2 regions of the Bacillus sp. ABA4_010 genome follow, and region 1 is predicted to be linked to the other one. Evidence: a T-box and tRNA genes for the amino acid it is inferred to sense, from the RefSeq annotation. Region 1 holds a T-box; the other holds one or more tRNA genes.

Region 1 (6,779 bases):
GGGGCACGTAAACGAATCATGTTCTTCACAGTAATCCCAATTGGCTGTGTAAAAAGGATCGTTTTTTACACCCTTCGTTTTTTCTTTACGATAGGTACTGTACGTCATCAGTGGCGTACGCTTACGATTCTCAAACACATCTTGATCGTTTTCTTCACTTCCATAGCCTGCATCTGCCACAATATAGGGAGGAAGTTCAAAGAAATGGCGCTGAATCTGATCTAAAAATGGACGCAAAGTACGTGTATCTGTTGGATTTGGAAACACATCATAAGCGAGTGTATATTGACCTTCGGTCGCAATTTGCACATTATAACCGGCCTTCAGTTGCCCATTTTTCATGTAATCATCTTTCATACGCATAAACGTGGCATCGTGATCGGTCTTTGAATAGCTATTCCGTTCTTCAAAGATTTCCATATCTTTTTGATACTTCTGTTTCCGTCTTAAAAAATCTTGAAATTGTTTGTGAGCTTTCTTAGGTTCTTTCCGATTTGAACGCCATTGTTTTCGCTCTCTAACGTCTTCACTCGCTTCAATTTTTTGATTAAATTCTTCGACTTTTTTCTCTAGCTTTTTGGTGAGAAGAGAAAGTTCTTCAACGGAAAGTTCGTCAGAGCTTTCTCGTTCGATTTGTGGAAGGATTTCTTTTTCCACTAGTTCGTCATACAGTTGGTTGGACTTGTCAACGAGGCTTGCGCTGTACTTTTCAATGGACTTGCGCCAAACAAACGTAAACTTATTGGCATTTGCCTCCACCTTTGTTCCGTCAATAAAGATGGCTTCATGGTCAATTTCATTCTCTTCAATCAATTGACAACGAAATTGCACAAAACACTCACGCAAAAGGACTTGAACTTCCGGATGAACACGGAATCGATTAATGGTTCGATAGCTTGGCTCGTAACCTTGCGCTAACCACATCATGCGCACGCTATCTTTGAGAAGGGCTTCCATTTTTCTTCCGGAAAAAACGGACTGTGTGTAGGCACATAAAATGACTTTCATCATCATGCGCGGATGATAGGCAGGACACCCTGTCTTTCGTAAGAAGCCAGTGAAGGCTTCGTCTGGAATTTGTTCGACCAGGTGATGGATGGTGAAAGCTATATCATTTTCTTGAAGTTTTCTTTCTAAATCTAAAGGCAAAATCACTTGATTCATGTTATAATCTTTAAACATAAGGACACTTCTTTCGATTTGGATTTTGTGTGGTAACTTAATTCTATCAGAAGTTGTCCTTTGTTTCTTTTATAAAATGAAAAAACATAAATAGATTCGAAAACAGCCGAGGGGAACCAAAATTGGTTCCCCTCGGCTGTTTTCATTTTAATTAGCTGGGTTTTGTCCCAGCCTCATTTCGTTATTTAAGTAAATACTCCCTTACCTTCGAAATAAAATAGAGTGACCCGGTAACAACAAGTATTTCGTTCTCTTTGTTCAGTTTTTCTTTCGCTTCTGTTAATGCTCGTTTCCAATCTTCTTCAAATGATATTGTCTCTTTCGGCATCATTTCGTATAGTTCTTTCGCCCCGTACGCTCTTGGAAAGTCAAAGCTTGTAAAGGTAATGGAAGCCGCGATATCCTCCAACTTTTCAATCATATCCTTTGCCTCTTTATCTTTTAAACAACTAAAAATCATATGAATTTTTTTATCTTCGTAATGGAGCCTCAATGTTGAAACAAGGCTTTCAACCCCTTGAAGATTATGCGCACCGTCAATGATGACAAGTGGATCGTCACTCATTGTTTCAAATCGTCCGATCCATTTAGCTTCGCGCAGCCCGTCACGAATATGTTTTTCAGCAATGACGGCTTGTCCGTTTTCCTGTAAATAACGAGCTGCCCTCACAGCGAGTGAGGCATTTTTCACTTGGTGATAACCCATCATCGTAATGGTCAAATCATTTAACGTTTCATTTGGCATGTGAAGCGAAAACGTTTCGCCTAACGGCAATGTTTCATAAGAAACAATGTCAAAATCATTTCCTAATATATAGAGAGACGCTTGTTTTTCATTAGCGGTTTCAAATAAAATGGCTTGTGCTTCCTTTTGTTCAACAGCGGAAATGAGCGACACGCCCGGTTTCATAATGCCTGCTTTTTCTTTCGTAATCTCTTCTACTGTGTCACCTAAAATATGTGTATGATCAAATCCAATGTTTGTAATAATCGTTAAGATTGGGTGTAACACATTCGTTGAATCCAATCGGCCGCCTAACCCCGCTTCAAAAATAACGAAGTCCTGTTCGTTCAATTGGCCAAAATAGTAAAACGCCATAATGGTGATTACTTCAAACTCTGTCGCTTCCCCTAAATCGGTCGCTTCGAGTTGTTCAACAACAGGGCGTACCGCGTTTACAAGCGCCACCATCTCTTCATCAGAAATGGGCTTTCCATCCACGCTAATGCGCTCATTGAACGTCTCGATATATGGCGATGTGAAGGTACCAACATGATAACCAGCTTGCTGCAACATGTTGCGTAAATAGCAAATGGTCGATCCTTTCCCATTCGTTCCCGCCACATGAATAGCTTTCATATTTTGATGAGGATTTCCTAATTGCTCAAGCATCCACGCCATTCGTTCCAATCCAGGCTTAATCCCAAAACGAAGCCGATTGTGTATCCATTCTAACGCTTCTATATAAGTCTTCATCCTGCTCCCCTTCACCCTTCTATCTATAGTTCCATGCTGATATTTTTATTTTCACTAGAGACTAATTATATAAAAAAAAGACACTGCCGTACAGGCAATGTCTTTTCTAGTTATCCTCTTAACTCTGCAATACGCGCTTCCACTGACGCACGCTTTTCCACATAGTCTGCTTCTTTTTTGCGCTCTTCTTCAATTACATTCGCTGGCGCTTTTGCAATAAAGCCTTGGTTGCTTAATTTCTTTTGAACGCGCTCAACTTCTTTTGTCCACTTGTCTAATTCTTTTTCAAGACGCTTAATTTCTTCTTCCACATTAATTAAGCCTTCAAGTGGTAAAATTAGCTCCGCACCTGTAACAACCGCACTCATCGCCTTATCTGCCGCTTCCACTTCCGTTGCGATTACAAGTTCGCTTGGGTTACAGAAGCGCTCTACGTAAGCCCGATTTTTTTCAAGCTGTCCTTGGATGTTAGCATCTTTTGCTTTAATATGAAGCTTAATTTGCTTGCTCATTGGTGTATTCACTTCTGCACGGATATTACGCACTGCGCGAATAATATCTACAAGTAGACGCATTTCTTCCGCTGCTTCAGTATCCGTTAAGTCCGTACGAACTTCCGGCCATTTCGCTACGGTAATGGATTCGCCTTCATGCGGCAAGTTCTGCCAAATTTCCTCGGTAATAAACGGCATGAATGGGTGTAAAAGACGCATTGTGTTGTCTAATACATAAGCAAGAATTGAACGAGTCGTTTTCTTCGCTGCTTCATCTTCGCCATAAAGCGGCAACTTCGCCATTTCAATATACCAGTCACAGAAATCATCCCAGATGAAGTTATAAAGAACGCGGCCCACTTCACCGAATTCATACTTATCAGCTAGCTTTGTTACCGTTTCAATCGTTTCATTTAAACGAGTTAAAATCCATTTATCTGCAACCGATTTTTCACCGCTTAAATCGATTTCCTCATACGTTAAGCCATCCATGTTCATTAACGCAAAACGGGAAGCATTCCAAATTTTGTTCGCAAAGTTCCATGTTGCTTCAACTTTTTCTGTGCTATAACGTAAGTCTTGACCAGGTGAAGAACCTGTTGATAAGAAGTAACGTAAAGAATCCGCACCGTACTGATCAATCACTTCCATCGGATCTACACCGTTTCCTAGTGATTTACTCATTTTACGTCCTTGGGCATCACGTACTAGTCCGTGAATTAACACATCTTTAAATGGACGTTTGCCTGTAAACTCAAGTCCTTGGAAAATCATACGGGATACCCAGAAGAAAATAATGTCATACCCTGTCACTAATACATCTGTTGGATAAAAACGTTGATAGTCAACAGACTCTGTATCTGGCCAACCCATTGTTGAGAACGGCCATAAAGCCGAGCTGAACCATGTATCTAATACATCTGTGTCTTGTTCCCAGTTTTCGATATCTGTCGGCGGCTCATGGTCTACATGAACCTCGCCTGTTTCTTTATGATACCAAGCCGGAATACGGTGACCCCACCATAATTGACGAGAAATACACCAATCGCGAATGTTTTCCATCCAGTGTAAATACGTTTTTTCGAAACGCTCTGGTACGAAGTTTACTTTTTCTTCAGCTGATTGTTGCAAGTCAATGGATGCATCCGCTAATGGCTGCATTTTCACGAACCATTGTGTAGAAAGGTATGGCTCGACAACTGCACCACTGCGCTCACTGTGACCGACAGAGTGCATATGGTCTTCAATTTTGAATAACACGCCGTCTTCTTGAAGATCTTGTACGATTTGCTTGCGGCATTCAAAACGATCCATTCCTTCATATTTACCCGCTTTGTCATTCATTGTGCCATCTGGATTCATGACAAGAATGCGCTCTAAGTTATGGCGGTTCCCAATTTCAAAGTCGTTTGGATCATGTGCCGGTGTAATTTTTACTGCCCCTGAACCAAATTCCATGTCGACATAATCATCGCCTACAATTGGAATTTCACGGCCTGTAATCGGAAGAACAACCATTTTACCGATTAAGTGCTTATAGCGCTCATCTTCTGGATGAACAGCTACCGCTGTATCACCAAGCATCGTTTCCGGACGAGTTGTCGCAATTTCAATATGACCCGAACCGTCTGCTAACGGGTAGCGCATATGATAAAACGCACCTTGTACATCCTTATAGATCACTTCAATATCCGATAACGCTGTTTTCGTTGCCGGGTCCCAGTTAATAATGTACTCTCCGCGGTAAATTAACCCTTTCTTATAAAGCGTAACGAACACTTCACGAACCGCTTTAGATAAACCTTCATCTAATGTAAAACGCTCACGGGAATAGTCCAGACCAAGGCCAAGCTTTGCCCATTGTGCACGAATATGGCTTGCATACTCTTCTTTCCATTTCCATGTTTCTTCTACAAATTTTTCACGTCCTAAATCGTAGCGTGAAATCCCTTCATGACGAAGCTTTTCTTCTACTTTTGCTTGTGTCGCGATTCCAGCATGGTCCATACCTGGAAGCCATAACACATCAAATCCTTGCATACGCTTCATGCGTGTAACGATATCTTGTAGCGTTGTATCCCATGCGTGCCCTAAATGAAGCTTTCCTGTTACGTTTGGCGGGGGAATAACAATTGTATAAGGCTGTTTATCTTCATCATTTGTTGCCTCGAAAAATTTTCCGTCAAGCCAATATTGATAACGGTTGGCTTCAACGGCTTTTGGATCATACTTTGTTGACATGGTGATTTCCTGTTCTGCCATTTCCTTTACCTCCATCAAATAAATAAAAAACTCCTTTCATCACATAAAAGGACGAAAGGAGTGAGTTTCGCGGTACCACCTTTTTTCATAAGCCTTATAAATAAATGGATTGGCTTATGCACTTAAACAGATAACGGTCTGTCCCGTCTTTTTCTACTTAGATGCAATTCTCACATCACGTTCAAAAAAGTTGCTCATGGGCGACATTCAAGCGGTATCATCCTAAGAAATCTCACAGCCAAGGATTTCTCTTTCTGAAGGCGTACACAGCTCTACTCTTCCCAATCAATGCGTTTTTTCTATAATAAAGTCTCGTAACTATACTATATGAAAAATCTATCAATCGTCAATAAGCTTCTCCATTTTTTTCACGTTCTATTCACCATGTAAAAAAACAATAACTTCTTCAACATAAAGTTTAATCCTTTTCTACATAAAATCACTCTACAATTGTACTCTTACGTGGAAAACTTCCATTCAAAGGAATCTTCAAAAACATGAAGAACGGTCTTCTATATGTGTGAAGCTTTTCTATGTTTCTTATCGATGGTTCGCTTTTCTAATAAATGAGTATAAAAAGCAACGGACGCCAAAAGACATGAATAAATCGTAAAAACAGGTAGAACTCCTACTAACTGTGCAAGAGAAAAATCGTTTCCTTCAGCTCCTCCGCTTTCTTCAAGTCCTGACGGCGCACCGTTTAAAAATTCCACCGTTACAAAAGTCAGTTTCAGTACTTGCACGAACAAAAAAATCGTGCCGATGACTAATAATGTGCGGGACAATATTTTCTTATATGGTTTACGAAAAGAAAATAGTTTCTTCAATTTCGGGTACTGACTTCCCATTTGTTTAATCCAGTTCCAATGTAAGCCTAGATGGATTCCGACTATTAGTAGTCCAAGGACCGAAGAACCGATATGAAGAGCAAGCCAATTTATACTTGTCAAATACCTGAAATTAGGTAAGATAACTTCAGAAATTAATAATCCACTTATCATGACAATCAACATATCTAGTAGAAGCGTCATATTTAATACGTAAGAAAATAATGATTTTCCTTTAATCTTTTTGGAAAATATTTTTTTGCTCATTTCAATAATCCACTTTTTGTTTAAAGCTAAATGAATAATGAAAGCTCCTCCTAGTAAAACACTCGCGATTTCATGAAATGCTACACTCGTGACAGCCGGAGCAAATAGTAAACTAAATGTAATAGCGATTAATAAATCAAAACGAAATTTAAAACGCTGTATACTCATTTTAACCCCTCTTGAAAAACAGCTTTGAGTTTATTTGTAATGGAATCATGAATAGAGCCCTTATTTCATGATTCATAAATTTTTCAAAATCATTCTAATTGC
Region 2 (6,779 bases), 3.1 Mb from region 1:
CAATGGGGAGATAGCTTTTTGTCATTATTCGCCACTTTCTTTTAATGCTTCTTCTTTGCCAAGTTCATATGCGTCTGTCATTACTTTTGTTAATAACGTCATCACAGGCTGCATATGTTCCATGCTTAATTCAATTCCTGCTTGATCAAGTACTTGTTTCGCTTCTGGTAAATACTTCATAGCAATTTGCATAAACTGCATATTTGGTTGTTCCATTTTCCTAACCCCTTTTACATGATTATTCCATTCTATATCATATCATATTTTCTCCATCGTCAACTAGTTGGACTTAGAGTTCCTGATTAGGAAGACGGCCTGTTTCTTTATATGTCTCAATTAGTGTTTCCAGCTTTTCTTGATACTCCTCATCGACTAATGGACTAAATTTCCCCATCGAGATGACTCCATCTTGAAAATCGTAAAAAAGATTTCCGCCTTCAAGCTCCCCAACGTTATATTTTTGGGCTACAAGTTCGTAAAGCTGGGCAACGTGTTGGACTGTACTAGTCAAAACGGTATTTTCCCCTAAATCTGACTGCTCGGAAACAAAGCCGATTGCATATAAACCCTTTTCCTTTAAGCGTTCAATTAGTGGAACATTAAAACCGTCTCCTGCTGGATATACGACATCTACGCCCTCTCCCGTCATCTCATCAAGTAACAAAAGTGCTGTCTCAATATCATCCCAATGCTTGACAAACTTTACCTTAACATCGACGTCCTGATTTTCATGTAAAGCTCCCTCAAAAAAACCGTTCACTTCAGGTTGCCATTCAAATGCCGATATCACACCTACTTTATTCGTCTCGGTCATTTTTCCTGCCACCATTCCTCCAAAAAAGCCCATCGCATGTGCTTCAAAATTTAGACTAGTCACATTAGCAGCCTTAGCGTCCCCATTAAAACAAACAAAGTGAACGTTCGGATAATCTTCGCTCATATTGTTAAAATATTGAGCATACTCTTCCCCATGGCCAAAAATTAAATTGATTCCTTTTTCTTCGAACTCTTGAACCGCCTGCCTAACGACTTCCTCTGAGTCCATATGTTCTTTGTAAAAAACATCATTTCCAAAAGCAGACTGTATTCCAAGCAACCCTCTATACCCTTTTGTTCCCCAAACTTGGTCATTAATCGTTTCAGGAACTAAAAGGCCAACATTTTTCAGTTCTCCCTTAATAGGTTGTCCGCAACCACTTACAATTAGGAGAATGAAAATTAATAACCACATTGGCTTTTTCATCTTTTTTCGCTGTCAAAACTTCATATATATTCGCAAAAGCGACCCAATTGAACGTGTTATGTTCTACGCGGTTTCATACCTCGTTTATTGGTAGTTTTGACAAACTTCCCCCCTTACCTTTTGCCGCTTATATCTGCAAAAACTAGTTCTTGTTGCTTGCAAAAGTGTTTCTCGACCTTTCATTATACAATCAAATTCGTTCTTGTCCAATATATATGGTTGGGTACTGCTCCCGAGATCCATTGTTTCCGGCAAGCTCTCCAGGAGATTTCACCCAATTGTTAAAATGATCCAATTTCATTCACCGCTTCAATGACTACTTTTATTTTACCTTGCCTATCCATTGTTTGTAAAAGAAAAGTTCATCTAGCGAAAACGTTGTCTTGACAGCAGTTTTCTCGCATGAGATTGTTGCCTTCTAATCCCTTCTTTCATGTCCGTTTGGAAAAAGAACAACTGCTCTTCCTGTTTTAAAAAGTACCCTTCTGCTCCTTGTCTAGATTCGTATGGAATGTGAAGGAGCTCAGCACCACGCTCCCATTGCCCCACCTTACCGCTTGTAAAATGAAGTAGCAAATCAGAGTGGTTATAACATTGAACAAGGCCTTTCACGACATCATCAATAAAAAGGACATCTTTCCTGTCTTCTTCAATCACTATCTTTTCTCCTCTTTTCTGTTGAAGGCAAGCTTGTTGGTAAAAGGCCGTTAATGGTTGCCACGGTCCATAAACAGTCGGAATTCGGACAATAACATAGGTTAGCTGGTCAGCTGAAAATTTAGTGACCATTTTTTCAAGATGCCAAAATAATCTGCCTTCACTATGGTCTGGCTTTGGCTCTACTTCTGCTCCAATTTGACTCTGCCCCGTGCCAAATACTCTCATTGATGATAGCAGCACCAGCTTCGTTTCTGTTTGGAGGCAGTGCGAAATGCATTTAATAAGAACTTGATGTGCCTGTTTCATTTTTTCACGAAAGAAGGATATATCTTGAAAATCTCCTTGATCAAAATATGTAAAATAAATCACGTCAAATTTATTATTAGAATCGAATAACTGATCTGCATCCTCAATGGGAACTGTTTTAAAATTAGCATTTCTGTCAAGAAACATGTTCATCTCGTCTTGAAGCATTGCTTCATCGCTATGTGCTTGATGAGTATATCCCTTTACTTCTATTCCTTCTTTTAATAAATAGTCACATAAGCAAAAACCTACAAATCGATTCGCTCCGACCACGGCTGCCTTTTTCATGTTCCCGATCCCCCTTTAAAATAAAAGAACCTCTTAGATATGTATAATCAAAGAGGCTCTGGTTATAACACTTTTTCGTTTTCTTCCAAAAAGCGGACAAGAGATTGTTCAAACAAATACTTTTTTTCCGGTAAATAAAGAGACAGAGAGATAGGTGCCCCTAGTTGTTGACGATGCTCCTCATAATATTTGCTGTGTATAATCGGATAATGATTCGTATTGTTGGCCATTACCCATATCTTCATAGGTGTCTTTGATTCATATTGGGTCAACTTTGGAAACTCTTTTATCCACTCATCAATATGTTCTTCTTCAATTCCGTAAGCAAGTTTTATTTCTTTCCCTAGCTGCTTATAGAAAAACTTATTTTGTTTTTCTTGCTCCCAGTATGCTTGAAAATCAAGACATGGGTTTAAAAATGCCGCAGATCGAAAAACACCTGGAGTACTTTCCATGAACTTCATGGCCAGTAATGCTCCCATTCCTTCAGCAAGCACATGAACATGTTTATTCAAGATTTCTTGCTTCATTATTAAATGGTATAGTTGTTTCGCCAATCTCAGAGCTTTATTACTCCCCCAATGACGACCGTACAAATTGGAGTAAAAAACGGTATACCCTTTGTCTAAGAGCGATTGTATAAGCTGCCATCTTCCTGCATGCTGTATCCATAAGCTTGTAGAACTTTCAACAAAATGGTCTTTATCCCCTAGTACCAATACACCAAAACCATTTGGCTGATTTGGAAGATGGACGACGTTCCATTGATGATCTAAACTAAAAAACCGGACATTCATTACCTATATCCTCCGATTCTTAAATTACAATTTTTCCGGATAGTAACAGTATATGAAAGAACAAAAAAAAAGAAAGGGAGAATGCCTATTTTTAAGCTATTCCTCTCTTTCTTTTTTTTCTTTTGCTGCTCTTAGCTTTTCTAGTGTCTCAATTCCTAAATCAGTCAGATTCGAAAAATCTTGGTCTAATAACAAATCAAGTTCGTTCATTTCTTCTTTGTTCATGCCTTCTCACCGTCCTTTGCTTCTTCATTCTTAGCAGCAGTAAGGTTCCTGTGATAGAAGGTTCCTTATATTATTTTCTCGTTTCTTTTCCGAGTTCCTTTATCAGTTTATGCAATTTTTCGTGTAACTTTCACAATTTTTTCCTCTTCCCTTCATCAATAAGAAGTAATACCCAAACTTCAACATTTTTGAGTTACAGGAAAAGTTTAAGTAGGGAATAAAATTTTCTACCGATGGAAGTTTCCTTTATTGAACAAAGAATAGACATTTATTAATGAGAATGATTATGGTAAAATAAAAGCAAACTGTAATGAAGCAAAAACAAAGAAATGTTACGATTAAATACAATATTGTCGTATTTATTGATTGATTGTACATTTTCAGCTGTTTTCGCTCCGTATTTTGTGCATTGGAGGTGAAAAAATGCGCATTTTTTGGACATTTTTCTGGAGTTTAGTGTTAATCAATATGTCTGCCTATGTTGTAAGCTCGATGCAAGGTTTTACATACGATTTTGTAATCGCTTCAGTTCTTTCTATCGGCTTCTCCATCTTTGTTATTATTATGGGAGAAACGCTTATCCCGAACGAACCTGTTGACCATCATTAAAAAAATCCCTTCACAAAAAATTGTGAAGGGATTTTTTACAATCTAACTAAAAAATAAGCATGGATGTCATGACATCCATGCTTATTTTATCTAATTTATGGGCCTAAATGGACTCGAACCATCGACCTCACGCTTATCAGGCGTGCGCTCTAACCAGCTGAGCTATAGGCCCGTATTTGTTCTAATGGAGCGGGTGATGAGAATCGAACTCACGACATCAGCTTGGAAGGCTGAGGTTTTACCATTAAACTACACCCGCATCATATTATATGGGGCGATTGATGGGAATCGAACCCACGAGTGCCAGAGCCACAATCTGGTGCGTTAACCACTTCGCCACAACCGCCATATTTTTATTGGCAGGGGCAGTAGGAATCGAACCCACACCGGAGGTTTTGGAGACCTCTGTTCTACCGTTAAACTATGCCCCTATTAAAATTTCAAAAAAAATGGTGGAGGGGGACGGATTCGAACCGCCGAACCCGGAGGGAGCGGATTTACAGTCCGCCGCGTTTAGCCACTTCGCTACCCCTCCACATATTTTTTTCAAATGGTGCCGGCGAGAGGACTTGAACCCCCAACCTACTGATTACAAGTCAGTTGCTCTACCAATTGAGCTACACCGGCATTCATTAAATGGTGGCTCGGGACGGAATCGAACCGCCGACACAAGGATTTTCAGTCCTTTGCTCTACCAACTGAGCTACCGAGCCGTATTAAAGTATTGTTTTTAATTTATGTTGCTCAAATCCTTCGCCCAAATCTCAGATAGTTTATCCAAGAAGCAGCTCGATTTGTGCGCTGAAGCTATGCTTTGCAGATGATTCGGACGTGCTCTACCAACTGAGCTACCGAGCCATTTAAGTATATTTGTTTTTTAAATAAAAATGGCGGTCCCGACGGGACTCGAACCCGCGATCTCCTGCGTGACAGGCAGGCATGTTAACCACTACACCACGGGACCACCTTCATAATAGAAATGGCGGAGGAAGAGGGATTCGAACCCCCGCGGGCTGTTACACCCCTGTCGGTTTTCAAGACCGATCCCTTCAGCCGGACTTGGGTATTCCTCCGCAATATAAATTAAATAAATGGCTCCACAGGCAGGACTCGAACCTGCGACCAATCGGTTAACAGCCGATTGCTCTACCACTGAGCTACTGTGGAATATTCTTAAGATAATTGGTGGAGCCTAGCGGGATCGAACCGCTGACCTCCTGCGTGCAAGGCAGGCGCTCTCCCAGCTGAGCTAAGGCCCCTTGATTGTATAAATATGGCGCGCCCGACAGGAGTCGAACCCATAACCTTCTGATCCGTAGTCAGACGCTCTATCCAATTGAGCTACGGGCGCGTATTTATAATAGATATTTATAGTGGTGCCGAGGACCGGAATCGAACCGGTACGGTAGTCACCTACCGCAGGATTTTAAGTCCTGTGCGTCTGCCAGTTCCGCCACCCCGGCACTATATATTTTATGGAGCGGAAGACGGGATTCGAACCCGCGACCCCCACCTTGGCAAGGTGGTGTTCTACCACTGAACTACTTCCGCAATATGAGCCATGAAGGACTCGAACCTTCGACCCTCTGATTAAAAGTCAGATGCTCTACCAACTGAGCTAATGGCTCTTTGGCTGGGCTAGCTGGATTCGAACCAACGCATGACGGAGTCAAAGTCCGTTGCCTTACCGCTTGGCTATAGCCCAATCACATGGTGGAGGATGACGGGATCGAACCGCCGACCCCCTGCTTGTAAGGCAGGTGCTCTCCCAGCTGAGCTAATCCTCCAGATATGGTGACCCGTACGGGATTCGAACCCGTGTTACCGCCGTGAAAGGGCGGTGTCTTAACCGCTTGACCAACGGGCCAATGTTTACAGCCTGGCAATGTCCTACTTTCACAGGGGGAGACCCCCAACTACCATCGGCGCTGAAGAGCTTAACTTCCGTGTTCGGCATGGGAACGGGTGTGACCTCTTCGCCATCATCACCAGACAATATGAAGGTTATTCCTTCAAAACTAGATAACTGCAGCTGAGTACTTGCTTTACTTGATTGTCTAGCTACGGCTCCTAATCTTTCGGCCGTTTCACTTCTGCCTATGAAACCAAAGAACGGTTTCCCAGCCAGAAGCTCCAACATCCTATCGATTTAAACGGGCTTTCTCTGCTTTTCGTTTAGGTTAAGTCCTCGATCGATTAGTATCAGTCAGCTCCACACGTCGCCGTGCTTCCACCTCTGACCTATCAACCTGATCATCTTTCAGGGATCTTACTAGCTTGACGCTATGGGAAATCTCATCTTGAGGGGGGCTTCATGCTTAGATGCTTTCAGCACTTATCCCGTCCGCACATAGCTACCCAGCGATGCCTTTGGCAAGACAACTGGTACACCAGCGGTGCGTCCATCCCGGTCCTCTCGTACTAAGGACAGCTCCTCTCAAATTTCCTGCGCCCGCGACGGATAGGGACCGAACTGTCTCACGACGTTCTGAACCCAGCTCGCGTACCGCTTTAATGGGCGAACAGCCCAACCCTTGGGACCGACTACAGCCCCAGGATGCGATGAGCCGACATCGAGGTGCCAAACCTCCCCGTCGATGTGGACTCTTGGGGGAGATAAGCCTGTTATCCCCGGGGTAGCTTTTATCCGT

What was found. The T-box of region 1 lies ahead of ACXAEO_RS02390 (valine--tRNA ligase). A T-box ahead of a tRNA ligase gene usually reads a tRNA of that ligase, here a tRNA-Val.
Region 2: it has a tRNA-Val gene. The T-box ahead of ACXAEO_RS02390 (valine--tRNA ligase) is inferred to sense a tRNA for this amino acid. The anticodon was not compared.

Annotation. Positions count from the first base shown of each region.
Region 1 covers NZ_JBSWUN010000003.1:243,613-250,391, reverse strand. Annotated here, with positions in the region: gene ACXAEO_RS02400 (IS1182 family transposase) at 1-1,182, opposite strand, end outside; gene ACXAEO_RS02395 (bifunctional folylpolyglutamate synthase/dihydrofolate synthase) at 1,364-2,659, opposite strand; gene ACXAEO_RS02390 (valine--tRNA ligase) at 2,770-5,415, opposite strand; T-box leader at 5,460-5,713, opposite strand; gene ACXAEO_RS02385 (DUF4405 domain-containing protein) at 5,928-6,677, opposite strand; gene ACXAEO_RS02380 (hypothetical protein) at 6,750-6,779, opposite strand, start outside.
Region 2 covers NZ_JBSWUN010000003.1:3,341,266-3,348,044, forward strand. Annotated here, with positions in the region: gene ACXAEO_RS17635 (ComZ family protein) at 25-216, opposite strand; gene ACXAEO_RS17640 (BMP family ABC transporter substrate-binding protein) at 290-1,231, opposite strand; gene ACXAEO_RS17645 (NAD-dependent epimerase/dehydratase family protein) at 1,610-2,497, opposite strand; gene ACXAEO_RS17650 (alpha/beta hydrolase) at 2,560-3,294, opposite strand; gene ACXAEO_RS17655 (hypothetical protein) at 3,391-3,519, opposite strand; gene ACXAEO_RS17660 (YjzD family protein) at 3,943-4,128, shown strand; tRNA gene ACXAEO_RS17665 (tRNA-Ile) at 4,227-4,300, opposite strand; tRNA gene ACXAEO_RS17670 (tRNA-Gly) at 4,314-4,387, opposite strand; tRNA gene ACXAEO_RS17675 (tRNA-His) at 4,399-4,474, opposite strand; tRNA gene ACXAEO_RS17680 (tRNA-Trp) at 4,486-4,559, opposite strand; tRNA gene ACXAEO_RS17685 (tRNA-Tyr) at 4,579-4,663, opposite strand; tRNA gene ACXAEO_RS17690 (tRNA-Thr) at 4,680-4,755, opposite strand; tRNA gene ACXAEO_RS17695 (tRNA-Phe) at 4,766-4,841, opposite strand; tRNA gene ACXAEO_RS17700 (tRNA-Asp) at 5,017-5,092, opposite strand; tRNA gene ACXAEO_RS17705 (tRNA-Ser) at 5,109-5,201, opposite strand; tRNA gene ACXAEO_RS17710 (tRNA-Asn) at 5,221-5,295, opposite strand; tRNA gene ACXAEO_RS17715 (tRNA-Ala) at 5,312-5,387, opposite strand; tRNA gene ACXAEO_RS17720 (tRNA-Arg) at 5,403-5,479, opposite strand; tRNA gene ACXAEO_RS17725 (tRNA-Leu) at 5,503-5,591, opposite strand; tRNA gene ACXAEO_RS17730 (tRNA-Gly) at 5,605-5,679, opposite strand; tRNA gene ACXAEO_RS17735 (tRNA-Lys) at 5,684-5,756, opposite strand; tRNA gene ACXAEO_RS17740 (tRNA-Gln) at 5,759-5,833, opposite strand; tRNA gene ACXAEO_RS17745 (tRNA-Val) at 5,840-5,915, opposite strand; tRNA gene ACXAEO_RS17750 (tRNA-Glu) at 5,921-5,995, opposite strand; rRNA gene rrf (5S ribosomal RNA) at 6,006-6,121, opposite strand; rRNA gene ACXAEO_RS17760 (23S ribosomal RNA) at 6,305-6,779, opposite strand, start outside.